DNA from 2 places in the Bradyrhizobium elkanii USDA 76 genome. Region 2 is predicted to be linked to the other one. Evidence: predicted binding sites of a transcription regulator. Region 2 holds the regulator's gene; the other holds the start of a gene.
What was found. Region 2 encodes LexA, which represses DNA repair genes until DNA is damaged. Its sites were predicted from a motif close to TGTTCNNNNTGTGTTCNG; they were not measured.
Positions count from the first base shown of each region.

Region 1: JEY66_RS40615 (DNA recombination protein RmuC) is a predicted target of LexA. The motif match lies at 2,137-2,154, and genes of this name have one in related genera.

Region 1 covers NZ_CP066356.1:8,553,839-8,560,995, forward strand. The annotation lists gene truA (tRNA pseudouridine(38-40) synthase TruA) at 1-412, opposite strand, end outside; gene fmt (methionyl-tRNA formyltransferase) at 412-1,347, opposite strand; gene def (peptide deformylase) at 1,488-2,015, opposite strand; gene JEY66_RS40615 (DNA recombination protein RmuC) at 2,186-3,394, shown strand; gene JEY66_RS40620 (AmpG family muropeptide MFS transporter) at 3,561-4,937, shown strand; gene JEY66_RS40625 (hypothetical protein) at 5,192-5,635, opposite strand; gene recR (recombination mediator RecR) at 5,784-6,389, opposite strand; gene JEY66_RS40635 (YbaB/EbfC family nucleoid-associated protein) at 6,390-6,710, opposite strand; gene JEY66_RS40640 (DNA polymerase III subunit gamma/tau) at 6,734-7,157, opposite strand, start outside.
Region 2 covers NZ_CP066356.1:4,632,080-4,639,236, reverse strand. The annotation lists gene JEY66_RS22520 (HAD family hydrolase) at 1-339, shown strand, start outside; gene JEY66_RS22515 (molybdopterin molybdotransferase MoeA) at 342-1,553, shown strand; gene lexA (transcriptional repressor LexA) at 1,797-2,501, shown strand; gene JEY66_RS22505 (hypothetical protein) at 2,758-3,186, shown strand; gene JEY66_RS22500 (hypothetical protein) at 3,332-3,559, shown strand; gene JEY66_RS22495 (ComEC/Rec2 family competence protein) at 3,556-5,841, opposite strand; gene JEY66_RS22490 (MFS transporter) at 6,274-7,157, shown strand, end outside.

The sequences.
Region 1 (7,157 bases), 3.9 Mb from region 2:
CATCGAGCGCGCGCGGCACGCGCCAGACCCGGCCGATGTCGAGCGCGAGGTTCGCGCGCGTATTGGTGATGCGATAGAGATAATGCCGCCTGGTCGCGGAGAACCGCGCCTCGAAATCATCGGGCACGACGTCAGCCGCGAGCACGCCGATCGGATTGGGCCGCAGATGCGCGTTCAGCCCGTCGCGAAAGCGGCCGGGCGGAAAATGCTTGGCGATGTCGCAATGCGCGACCTGGCCGCGCGCATGCACGCCGGCATCGGTACGGCCGGCGCCATGGACGCGCACGTCCTCGCCGCAGATCGCCTTGACCGCCGCCTCCAGCGCGCCCTGCACCGTCGGCGCGGTGTCCTGGATCTGCCAGCCGGAGAACGGCGTGCCGTCATATTCGATGGTGAGCTTGTAGCGGGGCATCAGCCGAGCCGCGCAGGCGGCTTCAACGGCGTGCCGCGCAAAAAGTCCGCTGCCTTCATCGGCGCCTTGCCGGCGCGCTGCAGTTCGAGGATCCGGATCGCGCCGTCGCCGCAGGCGATCGCAAAATTGTCGTCGAGCACATCGCCCGGTACGCCCGAACGCTTGGCCAGCTCGCAGCGCAGGATCTTCAGTCGCACCGGCTCGCCTTCGCCGGTGAGCTCGCACCAGGCGCCGGGGAACGGCGAGAGCCCGTGAATGTGCCGCAGCACCGCATGGGCCGGCTGTGTCCAGTCGATCCGCGCCTCGGCCTTCTCGATCTTGGCGGCGTAGGTGACGCCGTCCGCGCTCTGCTTCGTCAGCTGCAAGCCGCCGCGCCCGAGCGCCGCCATCGCCCGCACCATCAGGTCGGCACCGAGCGGCGCCAGCGCGTCGTGCAGATCGGATGCCGTCATGCTGTCCGAGATCGGCAGCCGCTCGGCCATCGCGACGTCGCCGGTGTCGAGGCCGACATCCATCTTCATCACCATCACGCCGCTCTCGGCATCGCCCGCCATGATGGCGCGATTGATCGGCGCGGCGCCGCGCCAGCGCGGCAGCAGCGAGGCATGCAGGTTGAAGCAGCCGAGCCTGGGCGCGTCGAGAATGGCCTGCGGCAGGATCATGCCATAGGCGACGACGACGGCGGCATCCGCGTCGTGCGTGCGAAACTCCTCGAGCGCTTCCGGCGTTTTGAGGGTCTTCGGCGTCAGCACGGGAATGCCAAGGCGGCGCGCCTCCTGCTCGACCGGCGTCGGCTGCAGCTGCAGGCCACGCCGCCCGCCCGGCTTCGGCGCGCGGGTGTACACCGCCACGACCTCATGGCCATGGGCCACGAGTTCCAGCAGCGTTGGCACCGCGAAATCGGGCGTGCCCATGAAGATCAGGCGGAGAGGCATGAGATCAAACTACTCTCGCTGGCTCCAAACTATCCGTCATGGCCGGGCTTGTCCCGGCCATCCACGTCTTGGCGCCGTGAAGAAAGGAAGACGTGGATGCCCGGGACAAGACCGGGCATGACGGTGGACAAATGCAACGGTCACTCCGCCGCGCGCTTGGCTGCCTTCTCGAACTTCTTGAAGACGCGGTCGCGCTTCAGTTTCGACAGATAATCCACGAACAGCACGCCGTTGAGATGATCGATTTCGTGCTGGATGCAGGTGGCGTAGAGGCCTTCCGCATCCTCCTCATGCACCTTGCCGTCGAGATCGGTGAATCGCACGCGTACCCGCGCCGGCCGCTCGACCTCCTCATAATATTCGGGGATCGACAGGCAGCCCTCTTCGTACACCGACAGCTCTTCCGAACGCGCAACGATCTCCGGATTGATGAAGACGCGCGGCTTCGCCGTGGTCTCGCCGTTCTCGTCGCGCTTGGCGAGGTCCATGGTGATCAGCCGCAGCGGCTGCGCGACCTGGATCGCCGCCAGCCCGATGCCGGGCGCGTCATACATGGTCTCGAGCATGTCGTCGGCCAGCTTGCGGATCTCCGGCGTCACCTTCTCGATCGGTTTCGACACCAGCCGCAATTGCTTGTCCGGCAGGATGATAATTTCTCTTAATGCCATGGCGGCGATTTAAGCTGCTGACTTCATGGGGTCAATGCGCTCAGGAACCCGTTAGGACAACCTTAACCACGTTTCTTCATCCCGCATTAACCCGGAAAATCAGGAATGCATTTGCCATAAGCGTTCCCTCTTCGTTCGCGCCCGGCCGCGAATCGGCTACAACTGCCGGCATGAACGAGATTCTCCTGACGATTGGCGACCTTCCGGTCCGTGTCTCCGATGCATTGATCGGCCTTGGGGCGCTGGCGCTGATCCTGCTGCTCGCCATTGCGGTGGTGATCGCGCGCGCCAGCCGGCGCGGCGCGGAACTCGCGATGGCCCAGGCCATCCGCGCCGACGAGCTGGAGGAGCGGCTCGCCGACATGCTGCGGGCCCAGAGCGAATCCTCCGGACGCGTGGACGCGATGGCGCAGGCGCTGGCCGGCCGCCAAGCCGAGATGGCCCGCGCCGTCAACGAGCGGCTGGATTCGGTGACCCACCGGGTCGGCCAGTCGATGGAGCAATCGACCCGCAACACGATGGATTCGCTGCGCGTGCTGCACGAGCGGCTCGGCATCATCGACCACGCGCACAAGAACCTCAACGAGCTCACCACCCAGGTGACGACGCTGCGCGACGTGCTCGCCAACAAGCAATCGCGTGGCGCGTTCGGCCAGGCGCGGATGGAGGCGATCGTCCAGGACGGCATGCCGAAGGGCTCGTTCGAGTTCCAGTACACGCTGACGTCGGGCAAGCGGCCGGACTGCGTCGTGTTCCTGCCCGATCAGCGCCCGCTCTGCATCGACGCGAAATTCCCGCTCGAAGCCATGACCGCGCTGCACGATGCACGCAGCGACGAGGAGCGCAAATCGGCCTGCCAGCGGCTGCGCGCCGACGTGCTGAAGCATGTCAGCGACATCGCGGAGAAGTACCTGATCCCGGGCGAGACCCAGGACACCGCGCTGATGTTCGTGCCGTCGGAATCGGTCTATGCCGAGATCCATGACGGCTTCGACGACGTGATCCAGAAGGCCTATCGCGCCCGCGTCGTGCTGGTGTCGCCGTCGCTGCTGATGCTCGCGATCCAGGTGATGCAGCAGATCCTGAAGGACGCCCGCATTCGCGACGCCGCCGACCAGATCCGCAACGAGGTAATGCACTTGGGTGACGACCTCGGCCGCCTGCGCGATCGCGTGCTCAAGCTGCAGACCCATTTCGGCCAGGTGAACGAGGACGTCAGGCAGATCCTGATCTCCGCCGACAAGATCGAGAAACGCGCCGGCCGCATCGAGGAACTCGACTTCAGCAAGTCCGAGACCCCGATCGAGGTCCCGCGCTTCGTCAAAGGCAGCACATCCGACCTGTTCCCCGCCCCCCGCAAGCTGCAGGCGGGGGAGTGATTGTTGTTTCTAGAAGTTGTCCGGCGTGCGCCACCCAATCGATGTCATCGCCCGACTTTATCCCGAAATTGCCGCAGGTGGCGGATAGGCCTCTGGGATACTGGATCGCCCGGTCAAGCCGGGCGATGACAGTCTTTTTGGGGCCGAATCTGCTACCAACTCCTCTATGACAGCACCTGAAGCGACGTCAGACGCGTCTGCAAAGCCGGAGCCGAAGCCCGCCGCCACCTCCTGGCGCGACAGTCTTGCCGTGTACCTGCAGCCGCGGGTGCTGATCGTGCTGCTGCTCGGCTTCTCCTCGGGGCTGCCGCTGGCGCTGTCGGGCTCGACGCTGCAGGTCTGGATGAAGGAGGCCGGGGTCGATCTCGGCACCATCGGGCTGCTGGCGCTGATCGGCACGCCGTACACGCTGAAGTTCCTCTGGGCGCCGCTGGTCGACGCGCTGCACGTGCCTCTGTTCACGCAGATGTTCGGCCGCCGCCGCGGCTGGCTGCTGTTCTCGCAGCTGCTGCTGATCGCGGCGATCCTGGTGCTGGCGATGGCCGATCCGGCGCGCTCGCCGTGGTTCGCGGCGTTCGCCGCGTTGCTGGTCGCAACCGCATCGTCGACGCAGGACATCGTGGTCGATGCCTTCCGCGTCGAAAGCCTGCCTGAAAGCGAGCAGGCCGCCGGCATGGCGTCCTATGTCGCGGCCTATCGCGTCGGCATGCTGGTCTCGACCGCCGGCGCGCTGTTCATCGTCAGCGGCTTTGAGTCCGCTGGCCTCGCGCGTCCGTCGGCCTGGATGTGGGGCTATGTGGTGATGGCCGTGCTGGTCGTGATCGGCATCATCACCGCGCTCGCGGCGACCGAGCCGGCGCAATCGAAGGGCGCGGAGACGGCCACGCACGCGCAGAACGCGGCCGAACGCGTGTTGCACGCCGCGCTCGGCGCGTTCTCCGAGTTCCTCAGCCGCAAGGACGCCTTCGCCGCGCTCGCCTTTGTGGTGCTGTTCAAGTTCACCGACGCGTTTTCAGGCACCATGACCGCGCCGTTCGTGATCGACATCGGCTTTTCCAAGGTCGATTACGCGGCGATCGTGAAGGGCGTTGGCCTTGCCGCAACCCTGATCGGCGGCTTTGCCGGCGGCTTCGTGGCGCGGCGCTATTCGCTCGCGACCAGCCTCTGGATCGGCGGCGTGCTGCAGGCGGTCGCGAACCTGTCGTTCTCCTGGCTCGCCCATGTCGGCGTCGATCAATGGGCGCTCGCGCTTGCGATCACCGCGGAGAATTTCACCAGCGCGATCGGCACCGTGATCTTCGTCGCCTATTTGTCGGCACTGTGCCGCAACCCGCTGCACACCGCGACCCAATACGCGCTGCTGACGGCGCTCGCGGCGGTCGGCCGCACCTATCTGTCGTCGGGCGCGGGCTATGTCGCCAAGGCCGTCGGCTGGCAAGTGTTCTTCGTGATCTGCGTGCTGGTCGCGATCCCGAGCCTGATCCTGCTCGCCTGGCTGCAGCGGCGCGGGCATTTCGACGAGCTGGGGCCGGTCAGGGTCTAGCCCGGCTGTCGTCCGGTCGCGCACGCGAGCCCGAACTCTCTCCACGTCGTCCTGGCGAAAGCCAGGACCCATAACCACCGCACTTGGTCGTGAAAGGGACTTCTGGCCTCGGCGTCGCGCAATAACCGACAGTTGGGGTAATGGGTCCTGGCTTTCGCCAGGACGACGACGCGGATGGTTCTCGATTCGATGTCAAACAACGCGATGTCATCACCGGCGCATCGAGCCGGGCGATGACATCGCCATTGAGACCCCTACTTCGCCACCACGCTCCACTTGGTGACGATGGCTTCGCTCATCTCGCCGGCGTCCTTGGCGCAGGCGACCTCGTCGACCTTCACCGAGATTGCCTTGCCGGAGAGGCTTTTGAGCTGCGCGGCCTGGGCGTCGTTGGTCGGAACGAGCTGGAAGGTTTCCGGCCCGGTTTCGAGATTGCACAGGCCGTTCGGCGGCGGCAGGCGGCGCGGCTCGCTGGTGATCTGGTAGGTCGCGACGCGCTTGCCGCGGTTCTTGGCGTCACGCACCTTCATGACGCCGAGTTCGCCCGACAGCACGTCGCCGGCGTGGATCATCTTGCCGGGCTTCTGCGGCGCGTCGGCCTGCTGCGCGATCGCGCAAGGCGCGGCGAACGTTGCCGCCAGAAGCGCAAAGCCCAAACGTACGCCGAACAAGCGTACGCCGAATCGGTGTGCCGTCATTGTCAGTGGTTCCGTATCTTGATTCGTCAGAGCGTGAATGACCGTCCCCGAATCGGCATCCACCCTACCATTTTGTTTCGGTGCGATCTTTTCGGATTGTAACCGATCGCTTGGCGCCCGACGCCGTGCTCGGCGCCGGCATCGCGCGTTAGAACAGCGTCCGCTGCCGCATGGCTGCAGATAGCGTACCTTCATCGAGGTAATCAAGCTCTCCCCCGACCGGCACGCCATGCGCCAGTCGAGTCACCCGCACATTGGCCTCCGACAACAGGTCGGTGATGTAATGCGCGGTGGTCTGGCCATCGACGGTCGCATTGAGCGCCAGGATGATCTCGCTGACCTCGGGCGCATGCGCGCGCGCCACCAGCTGATCGATGGTGAGATCCTGCGGACCGACGCCGTCGAGCGGCGAGAGCGTCGCGCCGAGCACGTGATAGCGGCCATTGGTCGCATTGGCGCGTTCCAGCGCCCAGAGATCGGCGACGTCGGCGACCACGACGATGATCGAGGGATCGCGGCGCGGATCGGTGCACACCGTGCAGGGGTTTTGTGTATCGATGTTTCCGCAGGTCTTGCAGACCTGGATTTTCTCGATCGCGACCTGCAGCGCCGCGGTCAGCGGCGTCATCAGGGCTTCGCGCTTCTTGATCAGATGCAGCGCCGCGCGCCGCGCCGAGCGGGGCCCGAGCCCAGGCAGCCGCGCCAGCAACTGGATCAGGCGTTCAATCTCGGGGCCGGCAACGCTCGCAGCCATTTAAGTCGGACCAAATCCCGGCGGCAGGCCGAGCCCGCCGGTGAGTGCCATCATCTTCTCCTGCATCGCGGTCTCGGCCTTGCGGCGGGCATCGCCATGCGCGGTGACCAGGAGATCCTCGAGCACCTCGCGTTCCTCCGGCTTCATCAGCGACGGATCGATCTTGATGCCCTTCACTTCCATCTTCGCGGTCATGCGCACCGCGACCAGGCCACCGCCGGAGATGCCTTCGACCTCGACATTGCCGAGTTGTTCCTGCATCTCCTGCATCTTGGATTGCAGCTGCGCTGCCTGCTTCATCATGCCGAGAAAATCAGCCATGCCTGCGTTCCTATCGCCAAATATCAATCGTCGTCGCTGTCGGAAGTTTCAATCGGGTCTTCGCCGGTGGCATCCGCGACCGGAACCTCGGCGGCAAGGCGGCGGACCTCGACCACCTTGGTGCCGGGGAAGCGCGCCAGTACCTCCTGCACGCGCGGATCGGCTTCCGCAGTGCGCTGGTGCTCGCTGCGCGCCAATTCGTTCTGCGAGCGCACCGTGGGCTGGCCGGCCTCGTTGGAGATGATCACGGTCCAGCGCCGCCCGGTCCATAGTTCGAGCTTGCGCGACAGATCGGTGACGAGCGCGCGTTGCGCCTTCGGCTCGAGGGCGATCTCGAGCTGGCCGTCCTCGATACGCACCAGCCGCACATCGGCCTCCAGCGCGCTCTTCATCATGATGTCGCGCTTCTCGCCGGCGAGCGCGATCAGCTGCGGAAAGCTTGATATC
Region 2 (7,157 bases):
GCGGCCGCCGAGCGGATGCCGCTCTACGCCTTCTCCAACACCAATCCGGCCCATGTCGCGCACTTCTCGGTCACCCATGCCGAGCTGCTCAGCCATTTCCGCAACGTCTTCCTGTCCTCGAGCATCGGCTTCCGCAAACCCGACGCCGAGGCCTATGATCATGTGGTAAAAGCCATCGGCGTCCCGGCGTCGCGGATCCTGTTCTTCGACGACCTGGCCGCCAATATCGAAGGTGCACGGGCGCGCGGCCTTCATGCTATCCACGTGACATCGACGGATGACGTGGCAAGGGCTTTGACCGCACTTGGTATTTGGACATTAGGAATTGAGGAGCTCTGAGCGTGGCCCTGATGCCGGTTGCCGATGCCCTGTCCGCCGTCCTCGCCGGCGCCGAACCGCTGCCAGAGGAGATGGTCGCGCTCGATGCCGCCTACCACCGCACGCTGGCGCACGACCTCGCGGCGCTGCGCACCCAGCCGCCGCAGCCGATGTCGGCGATGGACGGCTATGCGGTGCGCGCCGCCGATGCGGCTGATCTAAAGGCCCGGCTCAAGGTGATCGGCGAAGTCGCCGCCGGCCGGCCGTTCGGGCGGACGGTCGGCGCCGGCGAGGCGGTGCGGATCTTCACCGGCGGCGTGATCCCCAATGGCGCCGACGCGGTGATCATCCAGGAAGACACCGCCGTCGACGGCGACCACATCACGATCACGGAGGCCGCCAGCGTCGGGCGGCACATCCGCCAGGCCGGGGTCGATTTCCGTGCGGGCGAGGTGCTGCTCGCCGGCGGCAGCCACCTGTCCGACCGCGCGCTGTCGCTGGCGGCCGCCATGAACTATCCGGAACTTGCGGTGCGCCGCCGCCCGAAGGTCGCGGTGCTGGCGACCGGCGACGAACTGGTGATGCCGGGCTCGCGGCCCCGTCCCGGCCAGATCGTCTATTCCAACGGCTACGCGCTGCGGGCGCTGGCGCGCGCCGAAGGCGCCGAGACCGTCGACCTCGGCGTTGCCGCCGACACGGTGGAGGCGACCACGGCCGGCATCCGCCGGGCACGCGAGGCCGGCGCCGATGTCCTGATTACGACAGGCGGCGCCTCGGTCGGCGACCACGATCTCGTCAAGCGGTCGCTGGAGGCCGAGGGCGTCGAGATGGCGTTCTGGCGGATCGCGATGCGGCCCGGCAAGCCGATGATGCATGGCCGGCTCGGCGCGATGCGGGTGATCGGCCTGCCCGGCAATCCGGTGTCGTCCTATGTCTGCGCCTTCCTGTTCCTGGTGCCGTTGATTCGGGCGCTGAGCGGCCGGAAAGTGATTCATCATCGCCGCGCGAGCGCCCTGCTCGGCCGCGACCTCGCCGCCAACGACCAGCGCGAGGACTATCTGCGGGCGCGTCTCGAAGCGCGCGAGGACGGCAAGCTGATCGCAACGCCGGTGACGCAGCAGGATTCGTCGCTGCTCGCGAATCTCGCTGCGGCACGGGCACTTCTCGTGCGTCCGCCGTTTGCGGCGGCGGCCGTCAAAGGCAGCGAATGCGAGATCCTGACGCTGCCCGAATAGGGTTTTCACGCCCCGCCGATCGTGCGTTGCCTGATCCGTTCACCGGAAATTAAGTGGTTGCGGAACACATATCGAACATATAGTGTCCGTTCATGATTTGTTTCGAGTACTGGTGTCTACAATCGGGAAGCCGCGTGGAAGCAAGTGCAACGAGCACATGCTCCTGAGGTCAGGCCCCGCCTGCAGGCCCCACCAGAAGAGTCTCGGAATCGAACGCCGCTATCAACCGGGGGAATACTCGAGATGCTCACGCGCAAACAGTACGAACTTCTGCGTTTCATCAATGAACGTCTGAAAGAGGCCGGCGTACCGCCCTCCTTCGACGAGATGAAGGATGCGCTCGACCTGCGCTCGAAGTCCGGTATCCACCGCCTGATCACTGCGCTGGAGGAGCGCGGCTTCATCCGCCGCCTGCCGAACCGCGCCCGCGCCATTGAGGTCATCAAGCTGCCCGAACTCTCGGCCGGCGGCGGCAACGGCCGACGCGGCTTCACGCCCAGCGTCATCGAAGGCACCCTCGGCCGGCGCGCCAGCACGCCGCCGATCGCCGAGGACGACGGCAACCGTCCGGTCGCGGTCCCCGTGATGGGCCGGATCGCCGCCGGTACGCCGATCGAGGCGCTGCAGACCCGCAGCCACACCATCAGCGTGCCGCCCGACATGCTCGGCGCCGGCGAGCACTATGCGCTCGAGGTGCGCGGCGACTCGATGGTCGATGCCGGCATCCTCGACGGCGACATGGCGCTGATCCAGCGCAACGACGTCGCCAATACCGGCGACATCGTGGTGGCGCTGATCGACGAGGAGGAAGCCACCCTGAAGCGCTTCCGCCGCCGCGGCGCATCGATCGCGCTCGAGCCGGCCAACACCGCCTATGAAGTGCGCATCCTGCCGCCGAACCGGGTCCGCATCCAGGGCAAGCTGATCGGCCTGTATCGCAAATACTGAATTGCAAATACTTGCGGCGGCCGGGAACGAGCAACACGTCGGATCGTTCCTTGCATGATAGCGTAGCGTACGGCCTGCCCGATGCGCTCCGATACCTCTCGCGCAGCGTCGCGTGTTTGTGATCGGGGTCGGTCTCGGACCAGTCGTACAATCGCCCAGAAACGAGCGGAAGCTCGTTCGCTATCGTCCACTCTGGTAGAGGCCCCAATGCCTCAAGAGAGGCACGGGTCGCTACCTCGAAATGAGGAGCCATCCGATGTGTGACTATAGTCTGCACGCCGTGGCATCGCGCCCCGCCATTGTCGGAGAGACGCTGATCACGACGACGTTCCGCGGCACGTCGACCCGCGGTTTTGCTTCGGAAAACGATCCCACTGTCGCGGTCTGCATGCTGCCGGGCACCGAGCTCGCTTTCGCCGAGAACGTTCGCTACGACAGCCGCTGGATCTGGACCAAGACGCTGAACTATCGCGTCGGCGTGTTCAACGAAGTCGAGCCCGACGTGCCCGATCGGCATCATGACGCGGTGGAATTCCCCGACGGCAGCCATGTGCTGGTGACCCAGCTGGTCGAGGGACAGCGCGTCAGCGTGCTGCAATTGCCGGCGCTGCATCCGCCGGTCGAGCAGAAGCCGAAGGTGGTGGAGCGGCGGCCCTCCGCATTTGCAACGCTGTTTTTGGGTTGAGCGCATCGTCGCCGCGGAATGGGCTGTTCGGCGGCGGATGACCTAAGCAATTTCGGGCGCCCCCGGACTTCCGCTTCCGGGGCGCACGAGGAAATTTGCGTCAGCCGGCGCCTTGGCGCATCATCGGGCACGGAGGACGTGCGCGGTGGTCGATAAGGTCACATGGCAAAAGGCTGGACGCGTCACGGAACCGGGCCGCTACATGTTCCGGTTCGGTTGGCTGACGGTGACGGCCGACGACCTGAGAGTCTGGGAGCAATTTCCCGAGGCTTCCTTCACCCTCGTCAAGAAGCCCGACGCCGGCCCCGACTCCGACGAATACCATCTCGGCCTGTTCGAGCTGCCGAGCGCCCCCTCGCCGGACCACCGCTAGTCATCGCCCTGCAGATCGGACTCGGCCGGCGTCGCATCCACGGCAGGCCGCGGTGCGGCGGCGGCTGCGCGCAGCGTCGTCTCGCTCTCGCCGTCGCCGGGAACCGCCGGCGACCACGGCCGGTCGATCCCGCCGGGCTTGACGGCATCGACGGCGTAGCCGTCCCTGGTCCGCCGCAGTACCAGCGCGCCGTGGCGCCGCAGCCGCTCGGCATCGATCACCGACGCCGTGCAGCCCCGCGGCGCCGCCCGCGCCGTCACGATCAAGCCTGCGCGCTCGCAGTCGTCCGCCAGCGCCTCCGGCCGGGTCGCCAGCGCGACGAAGGCGCCGCCTAGTCCCTGGGTCACGCAGCCGCCGGCATCGCAGGAGACGCCGTCGCCGAGCGACGCATCGGTGGCGGTCCGCGCGTCGGCGTCCGCCGCCAGCCACTCCTTGACCAGGAACGCATCCTTGGCGCTGTGCATCAAATGCAGCCGCCCGTCACCGCCGCGCACCGCGACGTTGCGGCCGTCGCCGGAGACCAGCACGTCCGGCTGCGGCACCCTGAGCGCCCAGACCGAGGCCACCAGCAGCAGAACCGCGCCCGACCAGCGCAGCGGCGTACGCAGCAGCCCGAGCAGGATGATGCCGGCACTCGCTGCAATCAGCGGCCCGATCCCGAACGCCGCCATGCGGCCGACCGCGCCCGGGAGTGCGGCGACCCATTGCGTCACCAGGATCATCCAGTCGATGCCAAGACCCATGATCGCCCAGAACACGCCGTCGAAGCCGAACGGCATGGCGACGAGGCCCAGCAGGCCGGCCGGCATCACGACCGCCGACACGACAGGCATCGCCGCGAGGTTGGCGAGCAGCCCGTAGGGCGTCACGCGGTGGAAGTGGAACGCGGCGTAGGGCGTCGTCGCCAGCCCCGCCACCAGCGAGGCCAGCATCAGCATGGTGAGCTCGCGCCCGCCCCACAGCGCAACCCGCGCGGTCGCCGAATGGTCGGGCGACGCGAATAGGTTCGGCAGCCCGATCTGCACCAGCGCCACCAGCCCGAGCGTCGCGGCAAACGACATCTGGAAGCTCGGATGCACCAGCGCCTCCGGCGCGATCGCGAGCACGATCAGCGCCGCCACCGCCAGCGTGCGGAAGGTGATCGCGCGGCGGTCGACGATCACGGCGAGCAGCACCACGGCGGTCATGAAGAACGACCGTTGCGTCGCGACCTCCGCACCCGACAGCAACAGATAGAATGCCGCGGCGACCAGCGCCGCCGCCGCCGCCCATTTCTTGATCGGATGCCCCGCCGTCAGTGCCGGAAACAGCGCGAGCAGCGCGCGCACCGCGAAGAACACGACGCCGGCGACCACGGCCATGTGGTAGCCGGAGATCGACAGCACATGGCCGAGCCCCGAGATGAACATCGCATCGTTGACCGGCGTCGAGATCGCGTCGCGCCGGCCGGTGAGCAATGCGGTTGCGATCGCGCGCTGGTCGCCGTCGAGCGTGGTGCGAATCCGCGCGTCGATGGCGTCGCGCAGGCCTTGCATGAAGGCGGCGTAGCGCAGCGCAAAGCCGCCGGTCGCAGGCGGCTCCCTGGTCTTGACCGCGCCCATCACGAAGCCGGAGGCGCCGATGCCCTGGAAATACAGGTCACGTCCGAAATCATAGGAGCCCGGGCGCTGCGGCCCGAGCGGCGGCAACAGCCGCGCCTTCAACTCTACGAAGCTGCCGACATCGGGCGCAGTGCCCTTCTTCACCGAAAGCCGGACACGATCGAGCTTCGTCATGTCGCGCGGGCTCTCCATCGAAACCACGCGCAGCACGAAACGATCGGTCTTCTCGCGGATGTCACGCGCCTCGACGAAGCCGGTCAGCGCCACCGAGAACATCGGCCGCGCCAGCACCGTGTGAGCAACGCGCGCCGTCTTCCAGGTCGCCGTCGCAAAGCCTGCGGCCACCGCGGCCAGCATCGCGATGACGGGAAACACGCTGCGCCGCCGCAGCAGCAGCGCCAGCAGGCAGAGCAGGATTGCGACGGTGGCCGCGACCGACAGCACCGGCTCGTGCTCGGCCGCGAAATAGAAGGCGATACCAGTGCCGAACGCCACCGGCACCCAGGGCAACAACCGGCCCGCCCCCGCCTCCGCGCCCGCCCATCGCCGCAATGTCTCGACGACAGGCTTCCAGATGCCGACGCGCGCCGGGAAATAGCCGCCAGCCGGCGCAGCCGCGCGCGGCGGCCACGTCCCCGCGTAGCCGCGTTTGCCGCCCGGCGTCGTGCCCTGCTCCGCCATTCCGCTTGCGATCCCTGCCGAGCGGCAGGCTAGCGGATGGCCCCGTCCCCCGACTAGCGGAACGGATGCAGAATACGGACCGGCAACGCCCGGGTACCTGGATCGTCCTGCGCCTTGCCGACCTCGCGCCGGGCCACAGCTGCCGCCTGCGTCAAATCGATCGAGCCGAAAGTCTCATTAAGATACCGATCACATTAGGAATAGACTGTCCCGATGCCTCCACTCCCGGAGAGACCGGGATGAGGCAGTGACGGCTCGCGGCACTTGAAGGCCGCTGGAGCTCCTCTCAGGCGGCCACAACTCCCCTGAGATCAGGCGTTGCGGACGAACTCGCAAATCTCGCCTGTAACGCCGCGCACCACGCGCACTCCGCGAGCGGATTGATCGCTGAAAAACGCGAGGAGTAGCGTTTGCATTTGAGAGGAGCGACACATGGCAATTCAAGTACCGAGCGATTTTCGTCGCGTGATTGTCGCCGCGTCAGTGGGAAACATCATTGAATGGTACGACTTTTATATTTTTGGCAGCCTGGCCGCGGTTCTGTCGGTCAAGTTCTTTGAGCAATCCCACCCCGTTGCAGCCCTGCTGAGCACGATCGCGCTGTTCACTGCGGGATTCCTGATCCGCCCGCTAGGGGCCTTCCTGTTCGGATGGATGGGCGATCGGGTCGGCCGCAAATATACATTCCTCATTACGCTGAGCGGAATGGGCCTGGGAACGGGAGCGATCGGACTGATCCCGACTTATCAGTCGATCGGCCTGACGGCCGCATTCATTCTGTTCGGCTTGCGGATGATCCAGGGTCTCTGCCTGGGCGGCGAGTATGGCGGCGCCATCACCTACGTCGCCGAGCATGTTCCGGATCACAGCCGCGGCTACTACACCGGCTGGCTACAAACCTCGCCGACACTCGGGATCGTGGTGTCGCTGGCCGTGATCGTTCTGACCCGAACCTGGGCCGGCAATCAGGCCTTTGACGAATGGGCGTGGCGCGTTCCGTTCCTGGTCTCGTTCCTGCTGGTGGCCATCGCCATCTACATCCGCCTGCAGCTCCAGGAGACGCCGATTTTCCAGGAGATCAAGGCACGCGGACAGATGACCAGGAATCCCTGGCGGGAAGCTTTCCTCAGCGCCAACATCAAGTACATCTTGATCGCGATCGTCGTCCTGATTGGGCAGGGCGTGGTCTGGTACAGTGGTCAATTCTGGGCACTGTACTTCCTGCAGCAGGTCTCCAAGGTCGATGCGGTTACCTCGGCCTACATTGTGGGAGCCGCACTGTTGATCGGAACGCCGAGCCTGATCTTCTTTGGTTG